Regions from separate parts of the Massilia pseudoviolaceinigra genome, predicted to be linked through region 3. Evidence: predicted binding sites of a transcription regulator. Region 3 holds the regulator's gene; each other region holds the start of a gene.
What was found. The regulator sigma-54, encoded in region 3, starts transcription at its own class of promoters, with help from an activator protein. The targets are predictions, from matches to a motif close to TGGCANGNAANCTGCTTT.

Region 1 (7,684 bases), on a different contig from region 3:
CGCGACCGCATAGCCGTCCACGGCGCGCAGCACCAGCTTGGCGTCGTCGCGCAGGCGGGTGCCGCTGGCCGCCACCACGTCGAGCAGCAGCGGGCCGCGCAGCGCATGCGCCTTGGCGTCGTATTCCAGGGTAGGATTGATGCCGACCGCCGGCAGGGCCAGCAGCGCGCCGAAATCCAGGCTGAACGCCTTGTCGAAGCTGATCTTTTGCTTGTGCATCATCTGGTCGAGCACCGGGTCGAACGGGCCGCGGTTGCTGCGCGCCAGGGCGCCGGTCAGGGTCAGCAGGGCTGGTCCCGGTGCCTGTCGGGCTGGTGTGCCGGCAGCGAGGGCGGGGAGGGCAGCGACGCTCGCGGCGGCGCCCAGGAAGTGGCGTTTTTTCATGCGAAAATACCTCGTCTATCGTGTCATCCTGCCATCATATCGCCAAGCCGCTTTCCATGGACCTGTTTCAACAAAGTCAGTTAACCCCCTTTCCGCTCGACGATGGCACGGTAGCGGTCTTGCCCCAGCTGCCTTTTCATCTGAGTAATGCGGAGGTGCTCGCGCGCCTTGTTGCCGAAACTGCCTGGCGCGCCCAATCGATCACCCTGTGGGGAAAGCAGCATCCGCAGCCGCGCCTGACCGCCTGGCACGGCGAGGCGGCCTACACGTATTCCGGCCTGCGCCTCGAACCGCTGCCGTTCACGCCGCTGCAGCTGGCCCTCAAGGAGACGGTCGAGGCCGCCTGCGGCCAGCGCTTCAACAGCGTGCTGCTCAATTACTATCGAAACGAGCGCGACAGCATGGGCATGCACAGCGATGACGAAGCCGAGCTCGGCCCTGCGCCGGTGATCGCCTCGCTCAGTTATGGCGCTGAAAGAACCTTCATCCTGCGCCACAAACAGACCAAACAGACACTTAAGCTAGTCTTAAAAGACGGTACTTTACTAGTGATGTCAGGCAATACACAAAAGCACTGGCAGCACGGAATTAACAAGTCGACGCGCCCCAGCGGCCCGCGCGTGAACCTAACTTTCCGCTTCATCTTTTAATTTCCGCTTAAATTCGCCTAACTGAAAAATACATATAGCTGAACGCATAGTCAGTAATTTCAGCGTCACACTATTTTTCACGTTACATTTCCTTACAAGTCTTACGGAATGCCCCTTCATGCGTCCATTCGGTGGTGCTATCTTGGTTACCTCGCAATTCATTGGGAATTGCGGAACAGACTGTTTCACACAAAGGATTCCGCATGAAAAAGCTCATTTTTGCATTGATCGCTGGCGCCACCGCGATGACCGCTGCCCAGGCGCAAAGCCCGGCCCCTTACGTTGGTGTGGGCGTCGCATCGTCCGATCACAGCTACAAAATTAGCGGTAGCGACGACGGCGACGGCTACAAGCCATCGCTGAAAGTGTTCGGCGGCCTCGATATCACCCCGATGTGGGGCGTGGAAGCCGGTTACACCGACCTGACCAAGGCCGATTTCAACTACAAGATCGGCAATGACACCCGCAGCGGCACTACCGACGGCAAGCGCGCCTACATCGCCGGCAAGGCCACCATGCCTGTCAACGAGATGTTTTCGGTCTACGGCAAGCTCGGCGCTGGTTATACCAAGGTTGAAGGCAGTTCGCCTAACCTGCGCTACAAGGAAAGCGAGACAGGCGTGTACGGAGCCGTTGGCGGCCAGTACAACCTGAGCAAGCAGGTCGCCCTGACGCTGGAATATGAGCGCTATGGCAAGAGCAAGGACTTCGGTGCCAAGGCAGACGCCATCACCGTTGGTGCTCGTTACAGCTTCTGATCGGGCGCCCGTGGCTTTGCGCGCTGCGCGAAGCCCGGGCCGCAGTTGACAGAAGGGCAGACCGGAACAGGCACGGCGCCTTCCAGTGTGTGCAGCAAGCGCCCCCTCCGCTTGCTGTATCCACCGGGAGGCGCTTTGTCTTTCCGGGGCCGCGTTTGCACCCCGTTCCCTCCCCGGTAAAACCCCCTCAGTACGCCACCATCCCGGCCGCGATAAAGCGGTGCACCGACGACCATTGCCACTCCTGCGGCGCGCCGCACAGGCCGTGACGCAAGGGATTATGGTGGATATAGTCGACCAGGCCGGCATAGTCGTCGCTGCCGACGCAATGCTGCTGGTAGTGCGGTTCCCAGATGATCTCGGTGCCCCGCGTCGCGCGCGCTTTGCTCAGGGATTTGGAAAACGCAATCTTGACGGCGCGCCAGCGGGTGGCGCAATCCTCGTCGCCCGGCGGCAAGGTCCAGATGGCGTGGGCATGGTCGGGCAGGGCAACCCAGGCATCGACATGAAACGGCTTGCGGCTGCGCGCCTGGCGAATAGCCTCGCCGAAAGCGGCGATATGGTCGGTCAATAGCGTGCTGCCGCGCTCGGACAAGCGGACCGTGAAAAAATAACTGTGCCCGGCGACCCGGTTGGCGCGATAGTCATTCATCTGTCCAGTGTGCCGGGCTCGGCGTGCTTATAGGTCGATTAGCGCAAAAGTGAGGGACTTCTGAAACGAGCTGTGCTGCAAAAAGGCGTAGCGCCAGCGCGCGCTGGCTGGACCTGTCCGCTTACACCGTCAGCGGCTTGTAGCGGATCCGCTTCGGCTTGGCGCCTTCTTCGCCCAGGCGTTTCTTCTTGTCGGCTTCGTATTCCTGATAGTTACCGTCGAAGAAAGTGACTTGCGAGTTGCCTTCGAACGCCAGGATGTGGGTCGCGATGCGGTCCAGGAACCAGCGATCGTGGGAAATGACCATGACGCTGCCGGCAAATTCCAGCAGGGCATCTTCCAGCGCGCGCAGGGTTTCCACGTCCAGATCGTTCGACGGTTCATCGAGCAGCAGGACGTTGCCGCCTTGCAGCAGGGTTTTGGCCAGATGCAGACGGCCGCGTTCCCCGCCCGACAGGTTGCCGACGATCTTTTGCTGATCCGAGCCCTTGAAGTTGAAGCGGCCCAGGTAGGCGCGCGACGGCATGTCGAAACGGCCCACGGTGAGCGTATCGGCGCCGCCGGCCACGTCGTCGAACACGGTCTTGGTATTGGCCAGGTCGTCGCGGTTCTGGTCGACGATGGATACGCGCGCGGTCTGGCCGATGGCGACTTCGCCGCTGTCGGGCTGCTCTTTGCCGGTAATCATCTTGAACAGGGTCGACTTGCCGGCGCCGTTCGGGCCGATGATGCCGACGATGGCGCCCGGCGGCACGATGAACGACAGGTTCTCGATCAGCAGGCGGTCGCCGAACGATTTCGACACGTTCTTGAATTCGATCACGTCATTGCCCAGGCGCTCGGCCACGGGAATGAAGATCTCCGACGTTTCGTTGCGTTTCTGGTATTCGTGCTCGGACAGCTCGTTAAAGCGCGCCAGGCGGGCCTTGCTCTTGGCCTGGCGGCCTTTCGGATTCTGGCGCACCCATTCGAGTTCCTTGGCCATGGTTTTCTGGCGCGAGGACTCGGTCGCTTCTTCCTGCTTGAGGCGGTTGCTCTTTTGCTCCAGCCACGAGCTGTAGTTGCCTTTCCACGGAATGCCGTGGCCGCGGTCGAGTTCGAGAATCCATTCGGCGGCGTTGTCGAGGAAGTAGCGATCGTGGGTAATGCCGACCACGGTGCCCGGGAAGCGCAGCAGGAATTGTTCGAGCCAGTCGACCGATTCGGCATCCAGGTGATTGGTTGGTTCGTCGAGCAGCAGCATGTCGGGTTTCGACAGCAGCAGGCGGCACAGTGCCACGCGGCGCTTTTCGCCACCGGACAGGATGCCGATCTTGGCGTCCCACGGCGGCAGGCGCAGCGCGTCGGCGGCCATCTCCAGCTGCAGGTTCAGGTTGCCGCCGTCGGAGGTCGAGATGATCGCTTCCAGGCGCGCCTGTTCGGTCGCCAGCGCATCGAAGTCGGCGTCTTCGTCGGCATAGGCCGCGTACACCGCTTCCAGCTTGGCTTGCGCCTCGAACACTTCGCCCAGGCCCGATTCGACCACCTGGCGCACCGTCTGCTCGGGATCGAGCACAGGTTCCTGCGGCAGGTAGCCGATGTTCAGGCCCGGCATCGGCACGGCTTCGCCCTGGATGTCGGTATCGATGCCCGCCATGATTTTCAGCAAGGTCGACTTGCCGGAGCCGTTCAGGCCCAGCACGCCGATCTTGGCGCCGGGGAAGAACGACAAGGAAATATCCTTGAGGATCTGGCGTTTGGGCGGGACGATTTTGCCCACGCGATTCATGGTATAGACGTAATTGGCCATTGAGTTTCTTGAAATGGGGACGGAAGGTCAACAGGATACAATAAGTCGCCTCCGGATTGGCCCTTTCCTGTGCCGCTCCCGCTGGCGTGCGCTGCGATCGCTGCCCAATTTATGCATGCTGCAAGTATTCTTGCTGCAAAGTGTCGGAATTCTTTACACTTACAAACATGGCACGGCGCAATGTTTCTTCAAGTCATTGATTTAGTGCATCTTTTATTTCAGGTATGGAAATTGCTTAATTTTTCATCGGGCACCGCGCTCACAGAAAAACAGAATTCCAACTCTTACCTGAAAAGAACAAACAATGAAATTTAACTTGATCCGCAGCGTGATGTCGGCCGCAGCACTTCTTCTGGCCACCAGCTCGGCACACGCACTGGTCGTGACCAACACCACCAACGCAAGCACCCTGGCCAACGCCCTGGGCGGCACCGGCGTGAGCATCACCAATGCCACCCTGGCCAGCGCCACCTCGGCCGCCAGCGGCACCTTCACCGACGGCGGCAACATCGGTTTCGGCCAGGGCGTCCTGCTGACCACTGGCCGCACCGCCTGCGCGGTCGGCGGCAACAACGGCGGCAGCTGCTCCGGCGACGGCACCACCACCTCGCTCAAATTCAATTTCACCAGCACCACCGGCAACGTGTTCTTCAACTATGTCTTCGCGTCCGAGGAATACAACGAATTCGTCGGCACCGAGTACAACGACCTGTTCGAACTCAAGCTCAACGGCAAGAACATCGCCCTGGTTCCTGGCGCGAACGGCGTCGTGTCGATCAATAACGTGAACAACAATATCAATGCCGGTTACTACCGCGACAATGCCAAACAGACCGTCGACACCGGCTACGATGGCCTGACCACCGTCATGACCGCCAAAGCCTTCGGCCTGGTTGGCGTGAACACCTTTGAATTCCTGATCCAGGACCGCGGCGATGCGAATCTCGATTCGGGCGTCTTCATCCAGGGCGGCACCTTCGCCGGCGACCCGGTCGGCGTGCCTGAACCAGGCAGCCTGGCCCTGCTGGGTCTGGGCCTGGCCGGTCTGGCCGTCGCCAAGCGCAAAAAAGCGGCGTAAGCGCGTCGCTGGAATGAAAAATAGCGGCCTCGGCCGCTATTTTTTTGTCCTGCCGCCGCGTGCTTATTTGCGCTTGAGCAGTCCCTCCGCCGCATACAGGGCCAGCGCGCTCCAGATGATCGCAAAGCCGATCATGCGCTCCTGGGTGAAGGCTTCGTGGAACAGGAAGATACCCAGGCTGAGCTGGATGGTCGGCCCGATGTACTGCAGCAATCCCAGCACCGACAGCGGAATCTTGCGCGCGCCGCTGGCGAACAGCAGCAGCGGAATGGCCGTGATCGGCCCGGACGCGATGAGCAGCCAGCGCGTGCCGTTCGACGGGCTGTTCAAGAAGGCATTGTCGCCCGTCATGGTCAGCCAGATCACGAAGCCCAGCGCGAACGGAAATAGCAGCATGGTTTCAAACGACAAGCCTTCCAGCGCGCCCAGCGAGGCCGTCTTGCGCAGCAAGCCGTAGCCGCCGAAGGACGCGGCCAGCAGCAGGGCGATCCAGGGCATGCGCCCGGCCTGCCAGGTCAGCCACAGCACGCCGCAGGTGGCCAGCGCGATCGCCACCCACTGGACGGTGCGCAGCCTTTCCTTGAGCACCAGGTAGCCCAGCATCACGTTGAACAGGGGATTGATGAAGTAGCCCAGGCTCGCTTCGATCACATGGCCGCTGTTGACGGCCCAGATGTAGAGCAGCCAGTTGAAGCTGAGCAGCAGCGCGCTCAGGGCGAAACTGGCCACCACGCGCGGCTGCTGCCTGAGCGCCCCCAGCCATTTCCACTGCTGGCGGATGGTCAGCACGATCACCAGGAACAGGAGCGACCAGAGCACGCGGTGACCCATGATCTGGGCTGGCGGCACTTCCTTGAGGGCATGGAAATACAAGGGAAACAGACCCCAGCACAGGAAGGCCAGGGCGGCGGACAGGATGCCGGTACGCATGAGTGACAATCAGAGATTCATTAGATAAATATTATCTCGCAGATAGGCGAAGCTTGCCGGCCGCGGCCCATTCGCCGATCGTGCCAGTTTGCCATCGGAAACGCACTCATCCGCCCACAGCGTTTATCATGGCGTCTTCGTCGGCAAGGGACGTTCTTGCTGTAACCAAGGGTATTAATGATGCAACGAATTGTGCTTGCTTTTTCTATGGTCATCTTCTATTGTGCAATGCACCAAAACAAGAATATGGTGCAATCTTGACAGCGCAACACAAGAAGAGCAGCCTGGCGGCCCTGACCCTGGCTGCCGTCGGCATCGTCTACGGCGATATCGGTACCAGTCCTCTGTACACCCTCAAAGCCGTGTTCCACGAGGACCACGGCCTGGCCCTGAACACCCCCAATCTGCTCGGCATTATTTCCCTGATTTTCTGGGGGCTGACCCTGATCGTCTCGCTCAAGTATGTCGCGCTGATCCTGCGTGCCGACAACCGCGGCGAGGGCGGCATCATGGCGCTGATGGCGCTGGCGCTCAATTCGGTGACCAAGGCCTCCAAATGGTATTTTCCGCTGATGGTGCTGGGCGTGTTCGGCGCCACCATGTTTTATGGCGACAGCGTGATTACCCCCGCCATTTCGGTGCTGGGCGCGATCGAAGGCCTTGAGGTCGCCATTCCCGGCATTCCCAACTGGGTGGTGCTGCTCATTACCGCCATCGTGCTGGTGGCCCTGTATTCGGTGCAGCGGCGCGGCACGGCCGGCATCGGGCGCTGGTTCGGGCCCGTCATGCTGGTCTGGTTCGCCACCCTGGCGGCCATGGGCGTGGCCAACATCATCGAGGCGCCGCAGATCCTGGCCGCCCTCAATCCCCTGCACGCTTTCCGCTTCATGCTGGAAAACAAGTACACCGCCTTCATCGCGCTCGGCGCGGTGGTGCTCTCGCTGACCGGCGCCGAGGCGCTGTATGCCGACATGGGCCATTTCGGCAAGAAACCGATCCGCGCGGCCTGGTTCCTGATCGCCTTTCCGGCGCTGGCGCTGAACTACATGGGCCAGGGCGCGCTGCTGATCATGCACCCCGAGCACGTGAGCAACCCCTTCTACAACCAGCTCGGCAGCTGGAGCATCTATCCGCTGGTGCTGCTCTCGACCATGGCCGCCGTGATCGCCTCGCAAGCCACCATTTCCGGCACCTTCTCGATGACCAAGCAAGCCATCGCGCTGGGTCTGATGCCGCGCATGCGCGTGCTGCACACATCGGAAAGCGAAATCGGCCAGATCTACATTCCGGCCGTGAACTGGCTGCAGCTGGTGGTGGTCTTGATCGGCGTGCTCATTTTCCAGTCGTCCGACGACATGGCCGGCGCCTACGGCATCGCGGTCACCGCCACCATGCTGTGCACCACCATCCTGACCTTCTTCGTGACGCGCTACCGCTGGCATC
Region 2 (7,684 bases), on a different contig from region 3:
TCCAGTGGCGTGATACCCGCCGTTCAGGCGCGCGGTAATGCCCGGCTCGTCATGCTGCGGAAAGAAGTAGGGATAAAAGGAGCGCTCCTCGCCATGCTGCTCCATGAGCCCGCCCCATTTGCGGATCTGCTCGCCCATTTCCGCCAGCGGCAGGCGCAGCAGCACGGCGGGCGCGCCAACCCGGTGGCACGGGCGCTCGCTGCCGAAGTCGCTAAAGCCCAGCATGCGTTTGTAGAACATCACGTGGCGCGGATTGACCTCGATCACGTAATCGGTGAACCCATGCAGCTTGTGCGAGTACAGATAAGAGATATGGATCAGCGAAGCGAACACGCGCTTGGTCACGCCCTTGTCGATCGCCAGGCGCGACGGCTCGCACAAGCGCCGTCCCTGGCTGCGCAGCAGGTCGAGCTTGTCGCGAAAATTGTCATCGGCCGGCAGCCGGAATTCGCTGTCCAGGCACAGGCTCATGGTGCCGACCAGCACCCCGCCCGTTTCCGCGTACAGGGTGACCTTGTGCGGGTCGTGATGCAGGCTGGGCTCGAAGGCGTAGCCGCGCCAGCCGTACATCTTGCGGATCAGCAGGCTGGCGGCTTCGCGCCGTCCCGCCGAATTGGCCAGGCGGATATGAAATGCCTGCATTGCCTGGCCCGGATCGGGTTCCGTCGCCGTGGCGACGCCCCCGTCCGGCTCGCGTAAGCCCGCCGGCATCTCGAACGTTGCAATCGGTAGCTCGTCTTGAAACATGGCTCTCTTTCCTTCCACGTGATCGTGCGTGCCGCCTGCCAGCCCGCGCGCAAAGTTGTGTAGGTCAGACAGGGCCATCCGTACGGAAGTTCACGCTGTCCCGCGCGCCATTGTTCTGCAACAAACGCGCGGCGTCGGGAATTTTGGCAGACCCGCCCGGAACCGGCGTAACTGCCGAGATCGGATTCGCAAGTCGTTGATTTCATGAGTGAAATCGAGCTGGCACGCTTGCTGCATACAGGGTAGGCACGGCGGCGCCGCAAGCTGTCGACGCTTCCCCACTTCATCCCCACCGGAGAGTTCACTATGAAACTAGTCCCGACATCACTGTTGAAAAACGCGGCGATTGCCGGCCTTTGCCTGGCCGCCATGAACGGTGCGCGCGCCGATGCATTTGCCCAGGCCGTCCTCGTTGTCGACAATTTCCGCCTGCTCCATTCCAGCGGTGCTGCCTTCAAGTCGACGGATTTCACTATGCTCGACGGCACCAATTCGGCCCATGCCACCGCCTCCCTCGACGGCGTGGTGTTGGCCGCAAAACCGCAAAACCGCGGCATCCTCAGCGGCACCGCGCCCGACGTCGCCCATCAGTTTGTCGGACTGCCCAATCCGCCGCGCGCCGAAAACAACTTCACCGCCTTTTCCGGCCCGCCACCAGTGCCCGGCACCTTCGGCTACGCCGACCAGAACATGACCGGCAGCGCCATGAGCATCGGCACGAAAGAAGCCGGCGTGCGCGCCGAAACGCGCGCCGACGCCTCCCTGGCGACCGATGGCGAGGCCGCCGGCGACTCCGACGTGGGCACCTCGACCTCGTTCAACTTCACTCTCGGCGTGGGCGAAACCATGACCATCGCCTTCGACGGCACGCCTTTCACCCAGGCCTATGCCAGTACCGGCGCTGGTATGGAGACCAATGCCATCGCGCGCCTGTCGTGGAGCATGAACATCATGAACATGAGTACCGGGCAGGTCGTGTTCGCCTATCAGCCGGGCGAACTGAACAGCTTTGGGAATGTCAGCCGCACCGACAGCTTCCCCGGCATGTCGACCTATAACCCGGGCAAGATGAGCTTCTCGGCGGTCACGCCCTGGCTCAACAAGGTCGACACGTACCAGCTGACGATCAACCAGACCACCCTGGCCAATGCGCTGCAGGACACGGTGGCGGTGCCGGAACCGGGCAGCCTGGCGATTTTCGGCCTCGGCCTGCTGGGCATGTCGCTGCTGGCACGCCGCCGCAAGTAAGCCGCCGCAAGTAAGCCGAACACGATGCAAATAAGAAGAAGATGGCTTGGTCGTCCGAAGCCATCGCAGGGTCCGCAACCGCTGCTGCGCCGTCCGCGCCGGCCGGGGATGCGGGCGCCGGATGCCCGGCGGGGATCCTGATGCACGGCTCGTTGGCAGCCTGCATTTTTCCGGTCAGGAGCGCTCCTGACCGGGCTGTTTTTTTTTGCACGAGGGTGCCGCGGACATCCGCTTTTTCCGCCCCTTGACGCGAATCAACGCGGCCGTGATCAGCGGAATCTTACTGTTTCCTCAGACATATAATCGAACGCGTAGTGAAGCTGGCAGGTGCCCTTCCGATCGCTGCCCGACTTACGGAGACCCACACGATATGGAGGACTTCATCAGCCAGATGCTGCTGCATGCAAGGGGCATCTGGAAATATCGCTGGCTCGCCGTCGGCGTCATGTGGGTGGTGGCGGGCGCCGGCTGGATCGTCGTACTGCGCTTGCCGAACGACTACCAGAGTTCGGCGCGCGTGTTCGTCGATACGCAAAGCATCCTCAAGCCGCTGATGGCGGGCATGACCAGCATCCCGAACGTGCAGCAGCAAGTCTCGATCATGAGCCGCACCCTGCTCAGCCGCCCGAACCTGGAGCGCGTGCTGCGCATGGTCGACCTCGACGTCGACGCCACCACGCCGCGCCAGCGCGAAAGCCAGGTCGAGGAGTTGGCCGCGCGCCTGAAAATCACCGGCACCAGCACCAACGATATCTACTCGATCACTTACGGCGGCGACAATCCGAAGCAGGTGCACGACGTGGTGCAATCGCTGCTGACCATCTTCCTCGAAGGCAGCTTCAAGGGCAAGAAGGGCGATTCGCAGCAAGCCATCCGTTTCATCGACGAGCAGATCAAGAATTACGAGCAGCGCCTGGTGGCGGCCGAAAACACGGTCAAGGAATTCAAGCTGCGCAACAGCGCCCTGCTGCCGCGCCAGGGCGTCGATTACAGCGCCCAGCTGGCCATTGCCAGCGACGCGCTCAGCACCGCGCGCATCGACCTGCTCGAAGCCGAACAGGCGCGCCTGGCGATCCAGGCGCGCATCAATGGCGATCCGCAGCCGGCCGGCGTTGCCGCGCGTGCGCGCACTATCGTCAATCCCGACATCGATGCGCGCATGGCCGCGATCAACAAGAATCTCGACACCCTGCGCCTGCAGTACACCGACCTGCACCCGGACGTGATCGCCGCGCGCCGCCTGCTGGCCCAGCTCGAAGCGCGCAAGATCGAGGAGAGCAAGCAGGCCGAGCGCGACGGCGACCCCGGCCGCTTCTACAGTCCCATGCTGCAGCAGCTCAAGGTGGCCCTGACCGAAGCGGACGCCAAGGTGGCGGCCATGCGCGTGCGCGTGCACGAATACAGTGTGCGCCACGACCGCTTGCAGGAGCAGAGCAATGCCGTGCCCGAAGTCGAATCGCAGCTGGCCCAGCTCAACCGGGACTACGAGATCAACAAGGATAACTACGAAAAGCTGATCGCGCGGCGCGAGTCGGCCAAGCTGTCGGGCGATCTGAGTTCCTCGACCGAAATGATGACCTTCCGCATCATCGATCCGCCCACCATGCCGGTCGCCCCGGTCGGCCCCAACCGCCGCCTGTTCTACAGCGGGGTGCTGGTCATCGCGCTGTGCGCCGGGCTGGGCGTGGCGTTCCTGATCAGCCAGGTCCGTCCGACCTTCGTCAGCCCGAGCGCGCTGCGCGAAATCACCGGACTCAATGTGATCGGCACGGTCTCGATGAGCTGGACCGATGCCGAACGGCGCAAGCTGCGGCGCGGCCAGTACCTGCTCGGGCTGGCTTTCGCTGGCCTGCTGAGCCTGTACGGCGCGGTCATGCTATCCGGATTTCTTACGGGTTAACCTCAGGGAGTACAACGTGGACAGTTCCCTCATTGCGCCCGCCGACGGCCACAGCGCCGAGCCGGCGCGCGACGTCGACATCAACCTGGCGCGCCTGCACCAGATGGGCATGGTCACCCACGATGGCGGGCGTACCAGCGTGGCCGAGGATTTCCGCATCATCAAGCGGCCCTTGCTGCGCAATGCGCGCGCGGCGGTCTCCGGCGGCGTGCGGCACGGCAATCTGATCGTCGTCACCAGCGCCCTGCCCGGCGAAGGCAAGACCTACTGCGCGATCAACCTGGCGATGAGCATCGCCATGGAAAAAGACCACACGGTGCTGCTGATCGACGCCGACGTGGCGCGGCCCTCGGTGCTGAGGGTGCTGGGTCTGGCGCCCGGACTGGGCTTGATGGATATTCTGCTGGGGAACGACCTGAGTCTGTCGGAAGTGATCCTCAAGACCAATATCCCGACCTTGAGCCTGCTCCCGGCGGGCCGCAACAACAAGCACGCCACCGAACTGCTGGCCAGCCATGCAATGAGCAAGCTGCTCTCCGAAATCGCCAGCCGCTATCCGGACCGGATCGTCATCTTCGATTCGCCGCCCTTGCTGCTGACCACGGAAGCGGGAGTGCTGGCGTCGCAAATGGGCCAGGTGGTGATGGTGGTCGAGTCCGAAACAACCACCCAGCGCCAGGTCAAGGATGCGCTGGCCCGGCTCGACAACTGCGCCCGCGTCGACCTCATTTGCAACAAGGCACGCGCCTTCCCGGGCGAGCACTACCACGGCTATTACGACTAGCCAGCGCTGGCGCGAGCCGACGCCGGCGCTGGCATCCGGACCAGGCCGGTACCGTGCGGCCTGACAGCGCGCCCGTCCCGATTCTCCCCGTTCGCCCGATCAACTTTTGCGGAGTCGACCATGACAACTTTCCTCGAACCACCCCGTCTTGTGGTGCACCTGATCCACCAGCTCGACATCGGCGGCCTCGAAAACGGCTTGATCAACCTGATCAAGCACATGCCGCCGGACCGCTACCGGCACGCCATTGTCTGCCTCAAGGATTATTCGGAGTATCACGCCCACATCAAGACGCGCGGGGTCGAGATCATCAGCCTGAACAAGCGCGAAGGCAAGGACTGGGGCCATTACCTGCGCCTGTTCCGCGCCCTGCGCGCGCTGCAGCCGGACCTGATCCACACGCGCAACCTGTGCGGCATCGAAGGCCAGCTGGTGGCCGCCCTGGCCGGGGTCAAGCTGCGCGTGCACGGCGAGCATGGCCGCGACATGAGCGACCTGTACGGCAAGCGCCTCAAGTACAAGCTGTTGCGCCGCCTGCTGCGTCCGCTGATCGGCCACTTCATCGCCGTCAGCGCCGACCTCGAACACTGGCTGATCGACAGCGTCGGCGCCGAGCCGCAAAAGGTGTCGCAGATCGCGAACGGGGTCGACAGCATCCAGTTTCACCCGCGCCTGGGCCCGCCGGCCGCAGTCGGACCGGCCGGTTTCATGCAGGATAACGCCTTCGTCATCGGCAGCGTCGGCCGCATGGATGAAGTCAAGGATTACGGCACCCTGGTCGAAGCCTTCCTGCGCCTGATCGCCTCGCCGCACCCGGCGCACCAGCGCATGCGACTCCTGATCGTGGGCGACGGCCCGCAGCGCGCCGCCTGCCTCGACACCCTCACCCGCGCCGGCGCCGCGCACCGCGCCTGGCTGCCGGGCGAGCGCACCGATATCGCCCAGTTGCTGCGCGCCATGGACCTGTTCGTGCTGCCTTCGCTGGCCGAAGGCAGTTCCAACACCATCCTCGAAGCCATGGCCAGCGGCCTGCCGGTGGTGGCCACCGCCGTGGGCGGCAATCCGGTGCTGGTGCATCCGGGCTTCACCGGCATTCTGGTGCCGCCCCGTTCGCCCGAGCTGATGGCCGCCGCCATCGCCGACTATTGCCGCATCCCCGACATGGGCGCGCGCCACGGCATGCGCGCGCGCAGCCACGTCATCGCCAACCACAGCCTGCCGGAAATGGCGCGCGGCTACCTGCGCGTGTACGACGCGCTGACCCATCCGCACGGGCCGTGCCCGGGGCCGGCGCCGCACTCCTAGCGCCCCCGGCTTGCCGCCCCGGCCTAGACCAGCGCCGCCTGGCGCAGCGCGCCCGCGTCCGCGTAGCAGGCGGCCAGCTGGCGCGCCACCCGCTCCCAGGTGCAGCTGCGCACCAGCGCGCGCACCTGTTCGCGCGGCGGCGACACCAGGAGGCGCAGCACTGCGCGCTGCTGCGCATCGGTATCGTTCCAGTCCACCCGCACCAGCGCGAAATCGCCCCCGCCCAGGCTGAAAGGCGTATCGTGCGCCATCAGCACGGGCGTACCGGCCGCCAGCGCATCGAGCACCGCCAGCGGCGCGCCCTGCCCCTCGCCCGGCGGCAGGAACACCGACGCTCCCGCATACGTACTGGCCAGCATCGGCCCATCCTGGCGCAGCGCGCCCAGGCAAGTCACCCCGCGCACGGCGCGCAATTGGCGCAGGTAATCCTGGTCGCGTTCGCCCGCCTCGCCCACCAGCACCAGCGGCAGCGACAGCGCGCCCATCGCCTGCGCCATCGCCAGCTGGTTCTGGTACGGCGAAATGGGGCCGGCCATCAGCGCATACGGCCCGCTGATCCCGGTGCGCTTGCGAAACAGCTCGCCATCGGCCTCCAGCAAAGCCGGATTGACCCCGTTCGGCAGCACCCGCACCTTCCCGCCATCGATCAGGAAACCCGCCCCAATGGCCTGTTTCTCGGCCTCGCCCAGCGCCACGATCAGGCTGGCCTGCTGCAGCGCGCGCCGGGTGCGGGCATAGCCGGTCTGCACATTCCACGCCGTCAGGTTGCCCAGCCGGTGGTCGCCGGCGCGCGCGCTGGTGCCGCTGGCGCGGTCCCAGCCGGGCGAAATCAGCGGGGTGAGCACCACCGGCACGCCCTGCTCCGCGGCTGCGTCCACCAGCCGGTGGTTGCCCTGGGTGGCCGAAAACACGTGGATCAGGTCGAATTCATCGATCCGCGTGGCGTGCGGATTGATCACCTCCACCTCGATCGACGAGTCAATCTGGGCGCCCAGCTGCACCAGCGCGCGGATGGTTTCGCGGACCTGTTGCTGAACGCCATCGTCGCGCTCGAACAGCATGGGATAAGACAAGATACCGATACGCATGCACGCCTCCGTTTGTCAAACATGGGCCGGGCCCCAGTGCATCAGCAACGCGGGCGGCATGAGAATGCTCAACAAGCCGCCATCTGCGCTGATTTAGTATTGCCTCAGCTTAAAAGTCCAGTGTACCGATGGGCACAGGCGGTTCATTGATGGAAGTCAATTAGTTTCGCCAAAGAAAATCACATGCGCGCACCGCTCTCCATCCTGATCTACCAGCGTGTGCTGGCCGCGCCCGATCCGCTGTTTCCCGAGTGCCTGCACGCGCGCCGCTTCGAGCAGCACCTGCGCCTGCTGACGCGCTGGTTCCGCCTGATGCCGCTCTCGCGCGCCGTGGCGCACCTGGCCGACGGCACCCTGCCGCCACGCAGCGCCTGCCTCACCTTCGACCATGGCTACGCCGAGCACGCCTCCGTGGCCCTGCCGCTGCTGCAGCGCTACGGCGTGCCGGCCACGTTTTTCGTCGCCGCCAGCTATCTCGACGGCGGCTGCACCTGGAGCGACATCGTCACCGAGGTGGTGCGCAACGCGCCCGGCGAGCGCCTGAACCTGGCGCGCAGCGGCTTTGCCAGCTACGACATCGGCTGCCCGCAGCGCCGCCGCGCCGTCATCGAG
Region 3 (7,684 bases):
TTTCTTCGGTCAGCAAGGTCGCCAGAGTCTGGCCGCTGCGCCCGAAGCCGGCGATGATGACGTGCTTCTGGGTCGACATGGTGCGGCTGGCGATTTGCGTGAGCTGGAGCGACTGCATCATCCATTCGTTGGACGAGACCTTCATCACGATCTGGTCCGACTTGGCGATGATGAAGGGCGCCACCAGCATTGACAGCACCATCGAGGCGAGCACCAGCTGGATGATGAAGTCATCGATCAGGCGCGCGCCGGAGGTCAGGTTGAGCAGCACGAAGCCGAATTCGCCCGCCTGCGCCAGCGCCAGGCCGGTGCGCATCGATACGCCGTCGGATGCGCCGAACAGCTTGGCCAGCACCGCGATCAGCGCGAACTTGAGCAGTACCGGCAGCACCAGCAGGAGCAGCACCAGCCACCAGTTTTCCAGCACCAGGCCGACATTGAGCAGCATGCCGACGGTGATGAAGAACAGCCCAAGCAGCACATCGCGAAACGGCTTGATGTCTTCTTCCACCTGGTGCTTGTACTGGGTCTCGGAGATCAGCATGCCGGCCACGAAGGCGCCCAGGGCCAGCGACAGGCCGGCGTGCTCGGTGATCCAGGCCGCGCCCAGGGTGATGAGCAGCAGGTTGAGCATGAACAGCTCCTGCGAGCGGCGCTTGACGACGACGGCAAACCACTTGCGCATGATCTTCTGGCCGATGAACAGCAGCAGCACCAGCACGATCACCGCTTTCAGGCCGGCCCAGGCCAGCGTTTCGGCCAGTTCCTCGGGAGGCTTGCCGAGCGAAGGAATGAGAATGAGCAGCGGCACCACGGCCAGATCCTGGAACAGCAGGATGCCGATGATCTTGCGGCCATGCTGGCTTTCGAGTTCGAGCCGTTCGGTCAGCATCTTGACCACGATGGCGGTCGACGACATGGCCAGCGCGCCGCCCAGCGCAAAGGCGGCCTGCCAGGTGATTTTCAGCGACGCCGGCAACTGGGTCGAGAGCAGCCACCCGAACAGCATGGTGGCGACAATCGTCAGCACCACCTGGGCCATACCGAGGCCGAACACGATGCGCCGCATCGCCATCAGCTGCGACAGGGAAAACTCCAGCCCGATCGAAAACATCAGGAACACCACCCCGAATTCGGCCAGCGTTTCGGTGGTCTTGCTGTTTTCGGCCAGGCCCAGCGCGTGCGGGCCGATCAGGATGCCGACAGCCAGGTAGCCTAGCATCGGCGGCAGGTGCATCATGCGGAAAGCGACCACGCCTAGTACGGCGCTGCCTAACAGAAGGAGGGTAAGTTCTAGTCCTGAAAACATGCGGTGCCGTGTAAAGGAAGGGTAAAGGCCGGGCGAAAACACGGGGTGAACACGATTTCTGCGTCTGGCAAGTTTTTTGCTTTCGCAATTCGTTTATACTTCTGCCATGAGTGTAACCCATGAAAAAACAATGCTGAAAGCTTTTGACAAAAACCTCACGCAACGCGCCATGCAACTGGCCCGCGAGACGCTCGAAATCGAAGCGGACGCCATCCGCGCCCTGCACGCGCGCCTGGAAACCGACGACAGCGTCGGCCAGGCCGTCGGCCTGCTGATGGAATGCGGCGGGCGGGTGGTTGTCTCCGGCATGGGCAAGTCGGGCCATATCGCGCGCAAGATCGCCGCCACCCTGGCGTCGACCGGCACCCCGGCCATGTTCGTCCACCCGGGCGAAGCGGCGCACGGCGACCTTGGCATGGTCACCGCGCAGGATGCCTTCATCGCCATTTCGAACTCCGGCGAGACGGCCGAACTGATGTCGATCCTGCCGATCATCAAGCGCATGGGCGCCCCGCTGATCGCCATGACCGGCAATCCGCAATCGAGCCTGGCGCTGCTGGCCGATGTGCACCTCGATGTCTCCGTGGCCAAGGAAGCCTGTCCGCTCAACCTGGCGCCGACCGCCAGCACCACCGTGACCCTGGCGCTGGGCGACGCGCTGGCCGTGGCCCTGCTCGACGCGCACGGCTTCAAGGAAGAAGACTTCGCCCGCTCGCATCCGGGCGGCGCGCTGGGCCGGCGCCTGCTGACCCACGTGCGCGACGTCATGCGCAGCGGCGAGGCGGTGCCGAAGGTGAGCGCCGACGTGTCGCTGTCGGTGGCCCTGCTCGAAATCACCCAGAAGGGCATGGGCATGACCGCCATCGTCGACGAGGCCCAGCGCCCGGTCGGCGTATTTACCGACGGCGACCTGCGCCGGCTCATCGAGCGCGTGCAGGACTTCACCAGGATCACGATCCGCGACGTGATGCACGCCGATCCGCGCCGCGTCGGCCCTGACCAGCTGGCGGTCGATGCCGTCGCCATCATGGAAGAATTCCGCATCAACCAGATGCTGGTGGTCGACACCGACGGCAAGCTGGTGGGCGCCCTGCATATCCACGACCTGACCCGCGCGAAGGTGATCTGATGACTCAACCAGCAAACCAGCTCGACCACCTGCGCCGCGCCGCCGCCGTCAAGGTCATGATTTTCGACGTCGACGGCGTGCTGACCGACGGCAGCCTGACCTACGGCCCCGATGGCGAAGCGACCAAGACCTTCAATGTGCTCGACGGCCTGGGCATCCAGCTGCTGCAAAAGAGCGGCGTGGCCACCGCCATCATCAGCGCGCGCCAGTCGCCGATCGTGGTGCGGCGCGCGGCCGACCTGGGCATCATGCATGTCCACCAGGGCATCCACGACAAGCGCATCGCCTTTGCCAAGCTGCTCGAAGCGACGGGCGTCACGGCCGCGCAGTGCGGCTACATCGGCGACGACGTGATCGACCTGCCGCTGCTGCTGCAGGTCGGCTTTGCCGTCACCGTGCCGACCGGGCACCCGGAAGTGCAGTATCGCGCCCATTACGTCACCAAGGCCGGCGGCGGGCGCGGCGCAGTGCGCGAAGTGTGCGACATGGTCATGCGCGCGCAGGGCACCTACGAGACGGCCCTGGCGCCGTACTTCGCCTGATGCAAACGACAAGGAACGACCATGCATAAGCGCACCGCACACCGCTGGCGTCTGACCGCAACCATGGTGGTCGGGACCTTTTTCGCCTTCGGCACCTTCTGGCTGGTGCAGCTGGCGCAAAACGGCGACACCTCGGTCGATCCGAACAGTTTCAAGAATGAACCCGACTACATCGTCGAACAATTCAGCTTCGTGCGCATGACGCCCGAGGGCAAGCCGCGCTACCTGGTCTCCGGCGCCAAGCTCACGCACCGCCCGATCGACGATTCCTCGGATGTCGAATTGCCGGTGCTGCAGGGCGTCGCGCCCGGTCAGCCGGTCACGACCATCACCTCGCAGCGCGCGCGCATCCGCCACGCCCAGAACCAGGCGGACCTGATCGGCAATGTCAACGTGGTGCGGCCCGAGTCGCCCACCAACCGCGCCATGCAGCTCAAGACCGAAGCGCTGACCGTTTTTATCGACGAAGACCGCATGACGTCGGACCAGCCGGTCCAGGTCACGCTGGGCACTGCCACCATCACCGGGACCGGCATGGAGGCGAACAACGCGACGCGCGAGCTCAAGTTCGCCAGCCGCGGGCAGATCGTGTATCCACCGAAAGCGGCGCGCGCAGCGCCACCCATCACAGGTAAACCACAATGAAAAAATTTCTAGCCTTCGCTTTGCTCGGACTGGCCGCGGTGACCGCGTCCGCCGAAAAGGCCGATGCCACCAAAAAGGCGGTGATCGATTACGGTTCACTTGAAACCAACGAAGTAACCCAGGTGACGATATTCACGGGGGACGTGGTCGTCACCAAGGGCACCCTGATCCTCAAGTCCGACCGCGCCGTCGTCAAGCACACGCCGGAAGGCGACATGTTCGTGACGCTGACCGCCAGCCCCGGCAAGGCCGCCACGTTCCGCCAGAAACGCGACGGCGGCCCCGACCTGTGGGTCGAAGGGCAGGCCCAGCGCATCGAATACGATGAACGCAACGACATGATGAAGCTTTTCTCGGGCGCCAAGATCCGCCAGCTGGAAGGCCAGAAGCCGACCAACGAAATCGAGAGCGAATTCATTTCCTACGACAGCCGCAAGGAAGTTTTCCTGGCGCGTAACGACGCCAGCGGCACCAACAAGCCGGGCCAGGGTCGCGGCACCATGATCATCGCGCCGCGCAAGCCGCGCGCCGCACCGGGCACGCCGCCGGGAGCACCAGCACCGGCGCCAGCGCCGGTCACCACGCCAGCGGCGGGAACCCAATGATGGAAGCGAAGAATTGCGGCAGTACGCTGATCGTGCGCGGGCTGCAGAAAAGCTATGGCAAGCGCCTGGTCGTACGCGATGTGTCGCTGCAGGTCGATTGCGGCGAAGTGGTCGGCCTGCTCGGACCCAACGGCGCCGGCAAGACCACCTCGTTCTACATGATCGTCGGCCTGGTGCCGTCGGACGCGGGCACGATCGATATCAGCGGAGTCGATATTTCGAGCCTGCCGATTCACCGCCGCGCCGCGCTCGGCCTGTCGTATCTGCCACAGGAAGCGTCGGTGTTCCGCAAGCTGACGGTGGAAGAAAACATCCGCGCCGTGCTGGAACTGCAGAAGGTCGATGGCAAGGCGCTGACCAAGGCCCAGATCAACGAGCGCCTCGACACCCTGCTGGCCGACCTGCAAATTGAAAAACTGCGCGAGAACCAGGCCATGTCGCTGTCGGGCGGCGAGCGGCGCCGGGTCGAGATCGCGCGCGCGCTGGCGACCAATCCGCGCTTCGTGCTGCTCGACGAACCGTTCGCCGGGGTCGACCCGATTGCGGTCATCGAGATCCAGCGCATCGTGCGCTTCCTCAAGCAGCGCGGCATCGGGGTCCTGATCACCGACCACAACGTGCGCGAAACGCTGGGCATCTGCGACCGTGCCTACATCATCAACCAGGGTGCGGTGCTCGCCTCCGGTCGACCCGACGACATCATCGCCGATGAATCCGTGCGCCGGGTCTACCTGGGCGAACACTTCCGGATGTAGGCATGAAACAGTCCCTTCAACTACGTACCTCACAGCACCTCGCCCTCACGCCCCAGCTGCAGCAGTCGATCCGGCTGCTGCAGTTGTCGACCCTGGAACTGCACCAGGAGCTGGAGCAGCTGCTGAGCGACAATCCGCTGCTCGAACGGCTCGACGACCCGCTCGATCACTCGGTGCGCCTGCTGGGCGATGGCGCCATCAGCAGCACGTCGACCCCGACCGAAGCGGCGCCCGAGCCGGGTGCCCAGGACGCGCCGGCACCAAGCGAAGGCGAGGGCTTCGAAGGCGGCGAGACGGACAGCCCGGCCAGCAGCGACAACGATGGCGAGTGGGGCGACCTCGGTCGCGCCAAGACGTCCGACGACGAGGATTCGCGCCCGCAGCTGGAAGCCTCCGCCACCACCTTGCGCGAGCACCTGATGGAGCAGATGCGCGTGACCGTGCTGGAGGCGCGCGACCGCGCGCTGGTCGAACTGATCGTCGACGCCATCGACGACAACGGCTACCTGACCGAAACGCTGGAAGAAATCCACGAGCGCATGCCGCCCGAGCTGGAGATCGAGATCGAAGAACTGCGCACCGCACTGGCGCTGCTGCAAAGTTTCGATCCGGTTGGGGTGGGGGCGCGCAATGCGTCCGAATGCCTGGCGCTGCAGATCCGGCGCATGCCGGGCGTGGCGCTGGTCACGCGGCGCATGGCGCTGACGATTGTGGAAAACCACCTGACCTGGTTCGCGCAGCGTGAATTCAACAAGCTGAAAAAGGCGCTCGACTGCGACGATGAGGACTTGCGCGAGGCGCAGACCGTGATCCGCCAATGCAATCCGCATCCGGGCGCGGAGTTCGCGTCGGACGTGTCGGACTACGTGGTGCCGGACGTGATCGTGCGCAAGGCGAAAAACGGCTGGTCGGTGATGCTCAATAACGATGTCATGCCGCGCCTGCGCGTGAACAGCATGTACGCCGCGCTGCTCAAGCAAGGCAAGGGTGAAGGGCAGATGGGCGCGCAGCTGCAGGAAGCCAAGTGGCTGATCAAGAACATGCGCCAGCGTTTCGATACCATCTTGCGGGTGGCCGAAGCGATTGTCGAACGCCAGCGCAATTTCTTCTCGCACGGTGCGGTGGCGATGCGCCCGCTGGTGCTGCGTGAGATCGCCGACACGCTCGGCCTGCACGAAAGTACGATCTCGCGCGTGACCACGCAAAAGTACATGATGACGCCGCACGGCATGTTCGAGCTCAAATATTTTTTCGGCAGCCACGTGGCTACCGAAGCGGGCGGCGAAGCGTCATCGACGGCGATCCGCGCGCTGATCGTGCAGCTGACCAGCGCCGAGGATCCCAAGAGCCCTCTGTCGGACAGCAAGATCGCCGACATGCTGGGCGAGCAGGGCATGGTGATCGCGCGCCGCACGGTCGCCAAGTACCGCGAAGCGCTCAAGATTCCGCCGGTCGCCCTGCGCAAGTGCCTCTAGCCTGCCCAGGGCTGCGCGGCGCCTAGAAAAACTCCGGGTGCTCGCGCAGCAGCACCTGCTCGTACTGGTTCACCGCCTTGAACTGTTCCAGCCCCGGCGCCATGCGCCGGCCCGCATCCCAGCTGCGCCAGGCGCGCGGCATGTCGTAGCTCAGGAACAGCGCATCGCCCATATCCTTGTAGGCCCCGGCCAGCGCCGGATTGGCGCGCAACACGCTGGCGTACAGCGGGAGCGCGCCGCGCACGTCGCCCAGCTTGGCGCGCCAATTTGCTTCAAACAGCGCCAGCATGTGCTGCTTGTGTGTGGTGAGCTTGCGCAGTTCCTGCAGCTTGGCGAGCGCCGCCTCCATCTCCGCCTTCCCCTTGGGCCGTATCGCCGCCGCGAACGCGCGCACTTGCGGGTCGGCGTTGAGCAGCACCTTCTGCTCCGGGGTCGGCATTTTCATCTGTTCGCCGCCGACAAACGCCAATTCGGACATGCCGAGCATGGCGTCGAATGCACGCTTGTCGGCGAACGCTTGCGCGATCTCGGTCTCGAAGGCTTGCCTGGCTGCCGCCGTTGGCGGGGCGGCATTCGCCTGCGCCTTGTCGAGCAGCTGATCGAGTTCGTCAGCCGCTGCCGCCCGTGGCTTGTACGGCTTGAGGTCGTAGCTGGCGGGGGCGCTTTGCTTGAGCGCGCTGACCGTGTAGGTGCGCGTCTGGCTGTGGCCGACCTGCTTGTGATGCATCACAAAGCCGGCCGGCACGCGCTTTTCGCTCGCCAGGCGCGCCAGCACCAGCGGGTGGCCGCCGAAACGGTAGCGCATCATGCGCTCGAACTTGGCCGCGTCGCCGGCACCGATGCTGGTGCCGCCGGCCGGAATGCGCGCCAGCGGATTGCCGTCGACCGCCAGCACGGTGGCCCCAGCCTCGGTCGATTCGGACAGCTTGCGCACCGCCGACGCGACCGAGAGCTCATGTTCGTCGAAGACCGGGTCGAACGCCGGCACGTCGACCTTGGCCACGCTTAGCGCCCGGTTCAGCACCGACCGGTTCTTCAGTTCCTGGACGCGAAAGCCGGCTTCGTCGAACAGCGAGTAGTCGACATAGCGACGATTGGCCAGGTCGATCTGGTAGCGGCGCCGCGTTGCCAGGTCGTAGATCGTCGATTCGCTCGCGCTGCTCACCGACAGATAGTGTTCGCCCAGGACCACCTTGTACTGCTTGATCTCGTCCGGCGGCGGGT

Region 1: RBA40_RS11060 (choice-of-anchor L family PEP-CTERM protein) is a predicted target of sigma-54. The motif match lies at 4,454-4,471, and genes of this name have one in related genera.
Region 2: RBA40_RS14260 (EDSAP-1 family PEP-CTERM protein) is a predicted target of sigma-54. The motif match lies at 968-985, and genes of this name have one in related genera.

The regions. Positions count from the first base shown of each region.
Region 1 is NZ_JAVCWL010000009.1:127,891-135,574, forward strand. It holds gene RBA40_RS11035 (putative pterin-binding protein) at 1-384, opposite strand, end outside; gene RBA40_RS11040 (alpha-ketoglutarate-dependent dioxygenase AlkB family protein) at 441-1,034, shown strand; gene RBA40_RS11045 (porin family protein) at 1,238-1,792, shown strand; gene RBA40_RS11050 (REP-associated tyrosine transposase) at 1,980-2,444, opposite strand; gene ettA (energy-dependent translational throttle protein EttA) at 2,566-4,233, opposite strand; gene RBA40_RS11060 (choice-of-anchor L family PEP-CTERM protein) at 4,538-5,311, shown strand; gene rarD (EamA family transporter RarD) at 5,375-6,241, opposite strand; gene RBA40_RS11070 (potassium transporter Kup) at 6,499-7,684, shown strand, end outside.
Region 2 is NZ_JAVCWL010000013.1:25,130-32,813, reverse strand. It holds gene RBA40_RS14265 (N-acyl amino acid synthase FeeM domain-containing protein) at 1-747, opposite strand, end outside; gene RBA40_RS14260 (EDSAP-1 family PEP-CTERM protein) at 1,054-1,995, shown strand; gene RBA40_RS14255 (XrtA system polysaccharide chain length determinant) at 2,366-3,895, shown strand; gene RBA40_RS14250 (XrtA-associated tyrosine autokinase) at 3,912-4,679, shown strand; gene RBA40_RS14245 (TIGR03088 family PEP-CTERM/XrtA system glycosyltransferase) at 4,800-5,984, shown strand; gene RBA40_RS14240 (glycosyltransferase family 4 protein) at 6,008-7,072, opposite strand; gene RBA40_RS14235 (polysaccharide deacetylase family protein) at 7,256-7,684, shown strand, end outside.
Region 3 is NZ_JAVCWL010000005.1:61,362-69,045, forward strand. It holds gene RBA40_RS06475 (monovalent cation:proton antiporter family protein) at 1-1,309, opposite strand, end outside; gene RBA40_RS06480 (KpsF/GutQ family sugar-phosphate isomerase) at 1,440-2,438, shown strand; gene RBA40_RS06485 (KdsC family phosphatase) at 2,438-2,980, shown strand; gene lptC (LPS export ABC transporter periplasmic protein LptC) at 3,002-3,625, shown strand; gene lptA (lipopolysaccharide transport periplasmic protein LptA) at 3,622-4,230, shown strand; gene lptB (LPS export ABC transporter ATP-binding protein) at 4,230-4,985, shown strand; gene RBA40_RS06505 (RNA polymerase factor sigma-54) at 4,988-6,460, shown strand; gene RBA40_RS06510 (hypothetical protein) at 6,483-7,684, opposite strand, start outside.